Regions from separate parts of the Paenibacillus sp. IHB B 3084 genome, predicted to be linked through region 2. Evidence: predicted binding sites of a transcription regulator. Region 2 holds the regulator's gene; the other holds the start of a gene.
What was found. The regulator CtsR, encoded in region 2, represses protease genes until heat stress. The targets are predictions, from matches to a motif close to ATGGTCAATAAAGGTCAAACA.
Positions count from the first base shown of each region.

Region 1 (6,532 bases), 950 kb from region 2:
TAAGGTAGAGCTGGAAAATCAATAAACAAACATCTGCTTTGTGATATGGTAAATGCTCTTAGTGAAAAGCCCCTTTGGGGGCTTTTTTTGTATCCGGAAAAACAGAGTGGTCAATCCCCCGCTGGGCTGCTCCAATGGGGGTCTCTTTGAATACCGCCGCTGTGTTTGGCCCAAGCTACAAGTAATTTACATCCTGTGGTGGTACTCTGTTCGGAAATATGGTGCCTAACTGCAACCTTTTCCCTTTGTTTCCGTCTGGAAGGTACACACATCATCAAGAAAAGAGGGCGAATATGATGAAACATTGGACAAAAGCTGCAAATACAGCAGTTCTGGCAGGAGCATTATTGGCAGGAGTAGTAGCGGTAGGATTATGGACAGGAGCAGATCGCGCCTATGCCGCGTCAGCATCTACGACGGTAAGCAGTGTGATTAATGTGAGTGGCAGCGGGGAAGTATTGGTTAAACCCGATATTGCCTATCTATCCATCGGCGTACAATCTGAAGGAAATACAGCAGCCGCTGCCCAAAAAGCCAACGCCGCTAAAATAAGTAAGGTCACACAACTGCTGAAAGAAAAGTGGAGCATCAGTGCGGACGACATTCAGACGAGCCAGTTCTACGTGCAGCCTAACTATACCTACGACGAAAAAACTGGACAGAAGCTTAAAGGCTATATTGCCAACCATACACTTTCCGTTAAATACCGTGATTTGGATAAAATCGGTCAATTGCTGGATGGGGCCACACAGTCCGGAGCGAACAACGTGGATAACGTACGTTTTTCAGTAGAGAACTCTTCAGCTTATGAAGAAGAAGCGATTGCAAAGGCGTTGGGAAATGCTCAATCCAAAGCGAATGCTGTAGCGAAGGCAACCAAACGAGGGCTTGGAACTCTCCTGAACGTAACGGTAGATGGGGGAGATGCCCAAATCTTCACACAACGTGAGGCTGCTATGAGTAAAGCGCTCTTGGATACAAGCGGCGGAACAGAAATACAATCCGGTCAAGTGACTGTGAAGGTCCAAGTATCGGCACAATACGAATTGAACTAACGTACAGATTATAACGAAGCCACGAGCGTCCTGCTTTATTTGCAGGATGACTTGCTGGCTTTTTTATATGTCGAAACTATTTTGTAATGAGTCTGTAATAGCTGGGCCCCCTAGATGTACAGATTGAAATCGGAGAGTGTACAGATTGTAAACAACGAACATTGGGGTATAGATATAATAAGTAAAGTAATCAATACACAGTACACATCTACAACAGGAGGAATACTTCATATGAACAAGCATACAAAAAAATGGGGCTCCGCACTGCTGGCAGCGGGAATTTTAGTAGGAGTCGCAGTTGTTCCTGTTTCCTATATCGAGGCAGCTTCATCCAAACAACAGACTACAGCACAGCAACCAGGTGTTTCTATCCAATGGAATGGTAAAGCGTTGGCCACCAAAGGGATTCGGGTGAACGGAAGCACATTGATTCCCGTAGCAGCATTGCGGGACAGCCTAGGGATTCCGGTGAGTTATGATGCCAAAACAGCGACTTATACCGTAGGTAGTGGGTACAACAAGCTTTTCGTCATGTCCTCTTCCTCGTATACCTATGTCAATGTTAACGGAATCAGCACGCGTAGTATGATCGCCAAACAGATCGCCGGGAAGCTGTACATTCCTATGAGTCTGCTGAAAGACTATCTGGGTATCGATGCTCAGTGGAATGCAGCTCAGAAAACAGTAACATTGAGTAAAAGCAAGCTAAATCCGATCACGATTACGTCCCAATCTCTTCCGGCTTCGAGTGATGCAAAGGTTTCCTACAAGGTTAAGTACCCGCAAATCAGCGGTGGCCAGCTAAACCCTGAAGCTCAGCAGGCCATTAATAGTGTGCTCAAAAAGCAAGCGGAGGGAGTACTGGCAGCAGGCAAAAAGCAAGTAGCAGAGGGTGAACCTACAGTAGAAAGACCGTATACTTTCAGTAATGATTTTGCTATTGCCCATAACCAACAAGGGATTTTGAGCATCATTATGGAGGATTACTCCGATACGGCTGGTGCTCATGGTATGACGGCCCGTAAAGGATATACGTTCTCACTCGCTGATGGGAAATTGCTGCAATTGTCTGACGTGCTGAAGGCCAATCCTAATTACAAACAGTTTCTTAATAGCGACCTGAAGAAAAAAATTAATGGTCCAATGGTGAATGAAGGCGGCTTTGGTGGCTTCAAGGATATTGCGGCTAATCCAAATTTTTATGTAACGAATAGCGGTGTGACGATTGTGTTTGACTTGTATGAGTATGGGCCTTATGCGTATGGTATTCCTGAGTTCACTTATTCGTTTGGTCAATTGTTGCCTCAAGGCAGCAAGCCTTTTGCTGGACAGAATGAGTAGTACAGATGAATCATTTGGATTATTTATACCCAAAAGAACAGTAAACCCAAAAAAAGCTGCCTACCGGAAACAATTATCCGGTAGGCAGCTTTTTTGGTTTACCAGCTATTCAGAGACAATAATTCGTTCTCTTATACACCTTCTGGAGAGGAGCTAGTTAGCACTTTATCAATAATACCGTATTCCTTGGCATCATCTGCGGACATGAAATAGTCACGGTCGGTGTCTTTTTCAATGCGCTCCAGTGGTTGGCCTGTGCGATCTGCGAGAATGCGGTTCAATTTGTCGCGCATTTTCAGAATGCGGCGGGCGCGGATTTCAATATCCGTTGCTTGACCTTGCGCGCCACCCAGCGGTTGGTGAATCATAATCTCGCTGTTTGGCAAAGCAAAACGTTTGCCCTTGGCACCTGCGTTCAGCAAGAACGCACCCATGGAAGCCGCCATACCTACACAAATCGTAGACACGTCAGGTTTAATATATTGCATCGTATCGAAAATGGCCATACCGGCTGTGATCGAACCGCCAGGGCTGTTAACATACAAGTGAATGTCTTTTTCAGGATCTTCGGCAGCCAAAAACAGCATTTGCGCAATAATAGAGTTGGCTACAACGTCATTGACGTCCGAGCCCAACAAAATAATGCGATCCTTCAACAGTCTGGAATAAATGTCATAGGCGCGTTCGCCGCGGTTACTTTGTTCTACTACCATAGGAACATAGCTCACGTCAAAAAACCTCCCTTTAATATCGTTAATGGATTTGGTGGACATGCCGATTACACGTCCCTATTTATAAACTGTTACCGTATTAACCACATGATAAACAATTTCAAACAAAAAGTCAAAGAAAGTCAAACTAATGGTCAAAAAAAAGAGCCCTCTGCGCTCTAGTTGGTTAAAATAGTATATAGAAGCATTTAAACATTCATAAAAATGGCGCGCCCGCGAGGAATCGAACCTCGATCTCAGGCTCCGGAGGCCTACGTCATATCCGTTGGACCACGGGCGCACAGCTAATTGGAAACAAAGATGATTATATGATATACGGCATTGAATTGCAAGCTTTTATTACGTGCGCATATTCACATAAAAAGTTGAGAAATATAGGTTCAGATAGACTTGCATGTAGAGCAAATATTGGTTAAGATATACGTGGGACTTAAAAAGTTAACCCGGGACGTTTTAAGACCAGTTAGTGATATAGCATTAGAGACAGAACTTAGAAGTGTGCGGGAGTGGAAAGCATGCGAAAGATATTAGAAATACAGAAGCAGCTTCTGCCCGACCTCATGGATGTTTTGAAAAAAAGGTACACAATCCTGCATCAGATTATGCTGTCCGATGTTATTGGACGCAGAACGCTGGCGGCTTCACTAAACATGACCGAGCGCGTGTTGCGCGCCGAAACCGATCTTCTTAAAGCCCAAGGGCTGATTGAGATTGAGAGTGTGGGCATGAAGGTGAGCAAAGCAGGACTGGATCTGCTGGAACAGCTGGAGCCGATTGCGAACAACTTGTTCGGCCTGTCCCAATTGGAGGATCAGATTCGCCAAGCCTATGGTTTGAGGAAGGTGGTTGTCGTTCCGGGGGATTCGGATGCTTCTCCTTTAACGAAGCAGGAGCTGGGCCGTGCTGGGGCAAAAGCGCTGCTGGGCGTTATGGACGACGAGGATGTGGTCGCCGTAACAGGTGGCACGACGATTGCCGACGTGGCGGACCAACTGACACTACCTGCTAATGGCCCACTTAAGGGCGGATGGTTCGTACCGGCACGTGGGGGTTTGGGAGAAAGCATGGAAATGCAGGCGAACACAATTGCTTCCACAATGGCTCGTAAGGTCGGCTCACAATACCGTCTGCTCCATGTACCGGATTTGCTCAGCAATCATGCTTACAACTCCCTGCTTGAAGATACGAATATTCAGGATATTTTGAGCCTGATTCGAGAGAGTCGGATCATCATTCACGGGATAGGCAACGCTATAGCGATGGCACGCAGACGCAAGCTTGACCCCGAAACCTTTGCCCAGATCAGCAGTGAGGGCGCGGTTGCCGAATCGTTTGGCTATTATTTTAACGAAGACGGCGTCGTTGTTCACAAAATGCTGACGCTTGGACTCCGTTTGGAGGATATCAGGCGTACCGAGACGGTTCTAGGCGTAGCTGGAGGTAAGAGCAAGGCGGCCGCTATTCATGCAGTGCTGCGTTTCGGGCAGGAAGATATTCTTGTCACCGACGAAGGCGCTGCTGCTGAAATTGTAAGCCATTATTTGAATGGTTAATACGGATTTATGAATTGTGTTGTCTTGACGGGCTTTCGGGTCTGTCTTGAATATATAAACTAAACGAACTTTGGGAGGAACTCACTCATGACAGTTAAAGTTGGTATTAACGGTTTCGGACGTATTGGACGCCTTGCTTTCCGCCGGATTCAAAACGTGGAAGGTATTGAAGTAGTAGCAATTAATGACTTGACAGATTCCAAAATGCTGGCACATCTGTTGAAATATGATACAACACAAGGTACTTTCCAAGGAGAAGTAGAAGTACACGATGGCTTCTTCAAAGTAAACGGTAAAGAAGTTAAAGTTTTGGCTAACCGCAACCCTGAAGAACTGCCTTGGGGAGACCTGGGCGTAGATATCGTTCTGGAATGCACAGGTTTCTTCACAACTAAAGAAGCTGCTGAGAAACATTTGAAAGGCGGCGCTAAAAAAGTTGTTATCTCCGCTCCAGCTACTGGCGACATGAAAACTGTCGTTTACAACGTAAACCATGAAATTCTGGACGGTACTGAAACTGTAATCTCCGGTGCTTCTTGCACAACGAACTGCCTGGCTCCTATGGCTAAAACACTGCAAGACAAATTTGGTATCGTTGAAGGCCTGATGACTACAATTCATGCTTACACTGGCGACCAAAACACTTTGGATGCTCCACATGCTAAAGGTGACTTCCGTCGTGCTCGCGCAGCAGCTGAAAACATCATTCCTAACACAACTGGTGCTGCTAAAGCCATCGGTCTGGTAATTCCTGAACTGAAGGGTAAACTGGATGGCGCGGCTCAACGTGTACCAGTAGCAACTGGTTCCCTGACTGAACTGGTAACTGTTCTGGAGAAAAACGTAACTGTTGAAGAAATCAACGCTGCGATGAAAGAAGCTTCCGATGCTGAAACTTACGGCTACACTGAAGATCAAATCGTTTCTTCCGACATCAAAGGTATCACTTTCGGTTCTTTGTTTGACGCAACTCAAACTAAAGTCCTGACTGTTGGCGACAAACAACTGGTGAAAACTGTAGCTTGGTACGACAACGAAATGTCCTACACAGCACAATTGATCCGTACGTTGGAATACTTCGCTAAATTGGCTAAGTAAGAACAGTCTTATCGCGCAACATCATAGAGCGGAAACAGCAGTTATTGTTTCCGCTCTTTATATATCAAAATGTGCCTTAAATTCCTGTTTCGTAAAATTAAAAGGGTGCGGAGGAATATGGAGATGAACAAAAAGAGCGTACGTGATATAGAACTGAATGGAAAACGGGTGTTTGTTCGTGTAGATTTTAACGTTCCGGTTGAGGACGGTAAAATTACGGATGACAAGCGTATTCGTGAAACCTTGCCAACGATTAACTACCTGATTGAAAAAGGTGCAAAAGTTATTTTGGCGAGTCACTTTGGACGTCCAAAAGGTCAGGTTGTTGAATCCATGCGTCTGACTCCTGCTGGCGTGCGTTTGTCTGAACTGCTCAAAAAGCCTGTTGTTAAAGTGGACGAAGCAGTTGGTGAGGCTGTTAAAGCGAAAGTGGCTGAACTGCAAAACGGCGACGTGCTGTTACTTGAAAATGTACGTTTCTATTCAGGAGAAGAGAAAAATGATCCTGAATTGGCGAAGCAATTTGCTGAGCTGGCTGACATTTTCGTGAATGACGCATTTGGTGCAGCGCACCGTGCTCATGCTTCCACAGAAGGTATCGCGCATCTTCTTCCGGCTGTTTCCGGCTTGTTGATGGAGAAAGAATTATCTGTAATCGGTAAAGCTCTTTCAAACCCAGATCGTCCTTTTACAGCCATTATCGGCGGTTCCAAAGTAAAAGACAAAATCGACGTGATTGACAATCTGCTGAACA
Region 1 is NZ_CP013203.1:2,384,131-2,390,662, reverse strand. Features, by position in the region: gene ASL14_RS11180 (HPr family phosphocarrier protein) at 1-25, shown strand, start outside; gene ASL14_RS11175 (SIMPL domain-containing protein) at 297-1,055, shown strand; gene ASL14_RS11170 (PdaC/SigV domain-containing protein) at 1,287-2,396, shown strand; gene clpP (ATP-dependent Clp endopeptidase proteolytic subunit ClpP) at 2,528-3,124, opposite strand; tRNA gene ASL14_RS11160 (tRNA-Arg) at 3,333-3,407, opposite strand; gene ASL14_RS11155 (sugar-binding transcriptional regulator) at 3,643-4,680, shown strand; gene gap (type I glyceraldehyde-3-phosphate dehydrogenase) at 4,768-5,778, shown strand; gene ASL14_RS11145 (phosphoglycerate kinase) at 5,902-6,532, shown strand, end outside.
Region 1: the regulator CtsR is predicted to act here: its motif matches at 3,236-3,256, upstream of clpP (ATP-dependent Clp endopeptidase proteolytic subunit ClpP).

Region 2 (6,532 bases):
TTGAACACTTCTGGATGTGCTTTTTCAATTTCATCCAGCAGTACGACAGAGTAAGGTTTACGACGTACCTTCTCAGTCAATTGACCGCCTTCTTCATATCCAACATATCCTGGAGGCGCTCCTACCAGACGAGACGTGGAATGTTTCTCCATGTATTCGGACATATCGATTCGGATAACCGCATTTTCATCTCCGAACATGGATTCAGCCAACGCGCGTGCCAGCTCGGTTTTACCAACCCCGGTTGGACCGAGGAAAATAAAGGAGCCGATTGGACGCTTCGGATCTTTCAGTCCGGCACGTGCCCGGCGAATAGCCCGGCTAACTGCCTTAACTGCTTCATCCTGCCCAATGACCCGCTCATGCAACAACTCTTCCATGTTCAGCAAGCGATGCGTTTCTTCCTCTTTCAGCTTGCTGACCGGAACACCTGTCCAGATCGCAACGACCTGAGCAATATCCTCCGGTGTTACTTCGGAATCTGTACGTCCCTGTTGCTCTTTCCATTGGTTTTTCGTAACATCCAGCTCTTCACGAATTTTCTGCTCTGTATCACGCAGTGCAGCCGCCTTTTCGAACTCCTGGCTTTGTACAGCCGAATCCTTTTCCTTACGGATATCTTCCAGACGGTTTTCCAGCTGTTTCAGGTCTGGCGGTACCGTGTAGGAATTCAGCCTTACCTTGGAGCCTGCTTCATCAATAAGGTCAATTGCTTTATCCGGCAGGAAGCGGTCGGTGATATAACGATCCGACAATTTTACTGCCGCTTCAATGGCTTCATCCGTAATTTTCACACGGTGATGCGCTTCATAACGGTCACGCAGGCCATACAAGATTTGAATAGCTTCTTCTGGAGAAGGCTGATCTACCGTAATCGGCTGGAAGCGACGTTCCAAAGCAGCGTCCTTCTCAATATATTTGCGGTATTCGTCCAGCGTTGTCGCACCGATGCATTGCAGCTCGCCACGTGCCAGAGCAGGCTTTAAAATGTTGGAGGCATCAATTGCACCTTCCGCTCCACCTGCACCGATCAGCGTATGCAGCTCGTCAATGAACAGTACGATATTTCCGGCCTGACGAATCTCGTCCATAATCTTTTTCAAGCGATCCTCGAATTCACCACGATATTTGGTACCTGCTACCACAGAACCCATATCCAGTGTCATAACACGCTTGTCACGCAGCGTTTCGGGAATCTCATTGGCAATAATTTTTTGAGCCAGTCCTTCGGCAATTGCCGTTTTACCTACCCCTGGCTCACCGATCAGAACCGGATTGTTCTTCGTACGGCGGCTGAGCACCTGAATTACACGCTCAATTTCCTTACTACGCCCAATGACAGGGTCCAGATTGTTTTCCTTCGCAGATGCCGTCAAATCACGTGCCAAGCTGTCCAGCGTTGGTGTGCTGACATTAGCCGGAGCACCGTGATGGCTGGAAACAGCCTCGCTGCTGCCAAGCAATTGAAGCACTTGCTGACGTGCTTTGTTCAGGCTGATACCCAAGTTATTCAGTACACGGGCTGCTACACCTTCGCCTTCACGGATAAGACCGAGCAAAATATGCTCTGTACCTACATAGGTATGGCCCAGCTTACGAGCTTCATCCATAGACAGCTCGATAACCTTTTTGGCGCGTGGAGTATAGGCAATGTTCGTCGGTTGTTCTTGACCGCGTCCAATCAGCGTTTCCACTTCATCCTGAATTTTTTCCAGTCCTAGCCCTAAACCAATCAAGGCTTTCGCTGCAATTCCTTCACCTTCACGAATGAGGCCGAGCAAAATGTGCTCCGTGCCAATGTTGTTGTGTCCCAATCGAACAGCTTCTTCCTGAGCCAAGGCAAGCACTTTTTGTGCGCGTTCCGTAAATCTTCCAAACATCATATATCCTGCACCTCCACAGTGTGTATTTCAGATCATTCTATATATTAAAGGGTTGTGCCTAATTTTTGCCGGATCAGCTTCGCCCGGTACATATCGCGCTCACCGGTATTCATTTTATCACCAAAGCTTTTTTGCAGAAATCCGGGTTGCGTCATCACATTCAGCTCATTCATCGCTGCGGTGGATGGACGCTCCAAAATCCCCAAGTCCACGCCAAGACGTACATCGGACAACCGCTGTGCGGCCTCCTTGGAATCCAGTACCGCTGCATATGACAAAATACCGAATGAACGCATCACCCGATCTGTAATCCGCAGCATGGACTCATTCATCAGCCGTTCCCTGGCGGAACGTTCGTGCTCTATAATTTGCAGCACAACGCCATGCAGATTTTCGATAATTTCCGCTTCGGTTTGTCCCAGTGTAATCTGATTGGATACCTGAAACAGATTGCCGACCGCTTCGCTGCCTTCACCATAAATACCGCGAACGGTAAGACCTACCTGTGAAACAGCAGACAAAATGCGGTTAATCTGATGAGTCATGACCAGTGCGGGCAGATGCATCATCACTGAAGCTCTCATCCCTGTGCCAACATTCGTCGGACAACTGGTCAGAAAACCTCTACGATCATCAAATGCATAATCGACATGCGCCTCAAATGCATCATCAATAACCATAGCACGTTCCCAAGCTTCTCTAACCTGACATCCCGGATATAAGCACTGGATACGCAGATGATCCTCTTCGTTTATCATAACACTAACCGATTCATCATCGCTAATCAAAACAGCACCGTTACGAGATTCGTTCGCCAAATTAGGACTAATCAAATGCTTCTCAACTAGCACCTGCTTGTCGATCTCATCCAACTCGGATATTTTCAGGGTATGAAAGGTACCAAAGCGTCCTAAATCATCATACTGAAGGATATCCGTCAAGCGTTGAAGTGCTTCTTCCGACTGCTGGTTGGTAGCAAGCATGGGAAAAGGCAGATGCTGCAAGTTACGCGCAATTCTCACCCGGCTACTAATGACAATCTCTGAATCCGCAGCATCACCACGCATCCAATCACTTAGCGGCTTTTCCGTAAACCGGATATTAGGCATTACGCATCCCCTCCTACTCTTCACAAACTTTACTCTTCAGTCATTTCTTTTTCAAGCTCTCTGATTTGATCCCTAAGCTCAGCGGCTGATTCAAATTCTTCCTGTACAATATGTTGTTGCATCTCTTTTTTCAGATCGTCAATTTGCCGTTTAACCTTCAATCGACCTCCGGTGCGAACCGGAACCTTGCCCACATGGCTCGTATTGCCCTGCACACGCTTGAACAACGGGTCCAGACGGCTGTCAAAATATTGATAGCACGACGGGCACCCAAAGCGTCCCAGCTTACTGAACTGTGCATAGGTCATGCCACACTCCTTGCATTGCAGGTTCTGCGGACCGCTATGGCCTGGCGACTGGCTCTTTGTACTGGATTCGAAATCCAGCATACCCGACAATAGGCTATGAATTGAAAAGCCATTAGGTGTACCAGGGATCATCTCCCCTTTTTCCTTCGCACACGTCTCACAAATATGAAACTCTGTCTTTTCGCCATTCACAATTTTGGTGAAATGCAAAGTTGCCGGCCGTTTATTACATTCTTGGCACAGCATAAAAGCACCTCCTTCAGCGTCAGGATTTTTACAAATCCCTACATCCAAATCTTGAATCACACGCTATCTGGCCACCAGCAACGAAATCAGCATAGCCTTAAGCAGCCTTGCCCGTAGCTGGTCACGATAGGGAAGCTTCAGCAATAATGTGTCCCTTGATAAAGCGGCCTTCATTAAACCAGCTTCCCTTTTGCTTAAAAAACGGGCTTCCTCCAACTGATAAATCAGTCCTTCCGCTGCCGATTGACTAATTTCCTCTCCAATGCTTTGATGGAGATGGGTATGGATCGCATGCTGTGCGGGCAGTTGAATTCGCTGAATGCGAATGTATCCCCCACCACCGCGCTTACTTTCCACCACATAGCCTTTTTCCAGCGTAAAGCGGGTACTGATTACATAATTAATTTGCGACGGCACGCAGGAAAAGCGGTCAGCCAAATCATTACGCTGAATTTCCACTAAACCTTTGGGACTTTCCAGCAATATGCTCTTCAAATATTGTTCAATAATATCGGAAACATTGCGCATTTCATCATCCTCCACTAACGGAAACGCAAATATTCAGTACATTTCACGCTCCACAGAGTCCGCCGTATATTGAACTTAACCAAACGGTAAAGTCAGTAATCTAAGCCAGTAGCGGAGCTAATTCACCCTCCGTCCTCACTTAAAAACATCCCGTTTAGCTTCTAGTGTGACCTTTATTCGTAATAGATCATACACCTTTCCTCACGCCCATGAGATTACAGTGGATGTTTATCAACAAATCAGGTCTATCTTTTCATGCTGTGTTGGTGTCAATGTATTATATACGGCTAAAAACTCAGCGTATTCACACCATTCTAATGAAGCACTACAGGCTCCATTGACTTTGACTTTCTTTGACTATATTCACATTATAGCACAAAATATATTTTTGCCAAGGGGTCAATATCATTTTTCGCAATCTAATTATGTTTTATACAATATAAGAAAAACTCTTCCCTTTACGGAAAGAGTTCTGAAAAATATCGTTAAAATCATCCACACCTTATAAAAGGTATTTAAGCTATATTCCCTAAAAAATGAAGACTCAAGAGCATTTAAGATCGTTACAATTAGAAAAAATCCAGCAAAAATGTTTGTGTTACCGGTATTACACGTTCTAATGCAGATACAGACTCGCTGCGCCCTGTAATACGACTCCACTTATACAGATCATCAGGCCGCTGATAGCCAAGCATCAGGGTGGTCAGCGATTGGATACTCACACTCAAGTCAGCTTCTATTGCGTCCTCGGAAGAACTGTTTGAATCCACTCTGTCCAAATGTCCTTGCCCTTCCGCGGTGACCGTCAATGTCCATATTCCTTCATTCCATGGAGCATATCGATCTGTCAGATATAAGTTCAAATGTGTTTCCTCTCCAATGGCCTCAAAAGGATATTTCTCCACAAAAGCAGCAGCATCTACAATACGGCCCATAAAATAAGGCACTGTTTCCTGCTGAATTCGTGGATCATCCAGTAGAAATGGCAGCTTATCATCGGCCGGAATGTAAATGAATTTACCTTGGGTTATCATCGAATCATGATTGGCAAAATACGTCCACAACGCCCGCCGTGCCGTTTCATTAATATATACCAGTTCGTCGCAATTCAATTGCTTATCTTCAATTTTGTATAAAGCATATCCCTGAGGATCGCCTGCTTCAGAGTAGTACACTGCGGTCCGGTAGTTTTTATTTAATGTCCGCTCTTGCCACCATTCCTTGTTTCGTACCAGTGTACCATTATAACGCGAAGCATAGGCTTGATACACTTGGTCCAGATCAGAAATATCCTTCACATCCCGTTTGACCGTTCCTTCGGTTTTAAGCTTGGCAGGGAATTTATCGGTCGGAATGATATACTTTTTGTATTCAATATACGTTTCCCATCCAAATTTACGATAGAAGGCAAAGGAGAAAGGATGTAAAAAAGAAAGACTCTGCCCCGCATCCTTCATCTCTTCAAGCGCATGCGTTAAAAGGCGTGAAACCAGACCCCCGCGCCGTTTTTCCGGCCACGTTGCCACACCAGCGATGCCCCCCATGTCAAAAACCTGACCTTGTATGTATACCTGTAGCGGTAACAAAGTCAGCTTCGCATTCAAGTCCGTTCCGTCGAATATCCCCCAAGTTTGTTCTGGTTTGAATTTCTTTTTGGATTTCTCCAGATCCTCCGGGGACATTGTAAACTGAAAAGCATATTGAGACAACTCAATAGCAGCTTCAAATTCCTCACGTTGTAATTGCCTGATTTCCATAAGTTTGTCACCTCGCTCGCATACTTGGACTTCCACAAAAAGATCACACCTTTAGAGTGTCGCAAAGCCTTGGTTCTCTGTCAACCTTAGGAACAGATGGTTATAGTAAAAATGTATAAAAAAAGAACCACAATCTCAAGGAGATCATGATCCTTCTTACTTTTGCTTGGCGACGTCCTACTCTCCCAGGACCCTGCGGTCCAAGTACCATCGGCGCTGGAGGGCTTAACGGTCGTGTTCGGGATGGGTACGTGTGGAACCCCTCCGCTATCGCCACCAAACATGAATTTACATCGTAAATTCGCCTATACGTATGTATCTTCTACATACCTTCAAGGTGTTACACCCTGAAAACTGGATCCGAAACTCCATTGCATTTTATTCTTTAGGATAAGCCCTCGACCGATTAGTATTGGTCAGCTCCATGCATTACTGCACTTCCACCCCCAACCTATCTACCTCGTCGTCTTCAAGGGGTCTTACTAATTGGGAAATCTCATCTTGAGGGGGGCTTCACGCTTAGATGCTTTCAGCGCTTATCCCTTCCGTACATAGCTACCCAGCGGTGCTCCTGGCGGAACAACTGGTACACCAGCGGTACGTCCATCCCGGTCCTCTCGTACTAAGGACAGCTCCTCTCAAATTTCCTACGCCCACGACAGATAGGGACCGAACTGTCTCACGACGTTCTGAACCCAGCT
Region 2 is NZ_CP013203.1:3,332,647-3,339,178, reverse strand. Features, by position in the region: gene clpC (ATP-dependent protease ATP-binding subunit ClpC) at 1-1,883, opposite strand, end outside; gene ASL14_RS15570 (protein-arginine kinase McsB) at 1,928-2,992, opposite strand; gene ASL14_RS15565 (protein-arginine kinase activator protein McsA) at 3,022-3,546, opposite strand; gene ASL14_RS15560 (CtsR family transcriptional regulator) at 3,610-4,074, opposite strand; gene ASL14_RS15555 (GNAT family N-acetyltransferase) at 4,644-5,831, opposite strand; rRNA gene rrf (5S ribosomal RNA) at 5,996-6,112, opposite strand; rRNA gene ASL14_RS15545 (23S ribosomal RNA) at 6,218-6,532, opposite strand, start outside.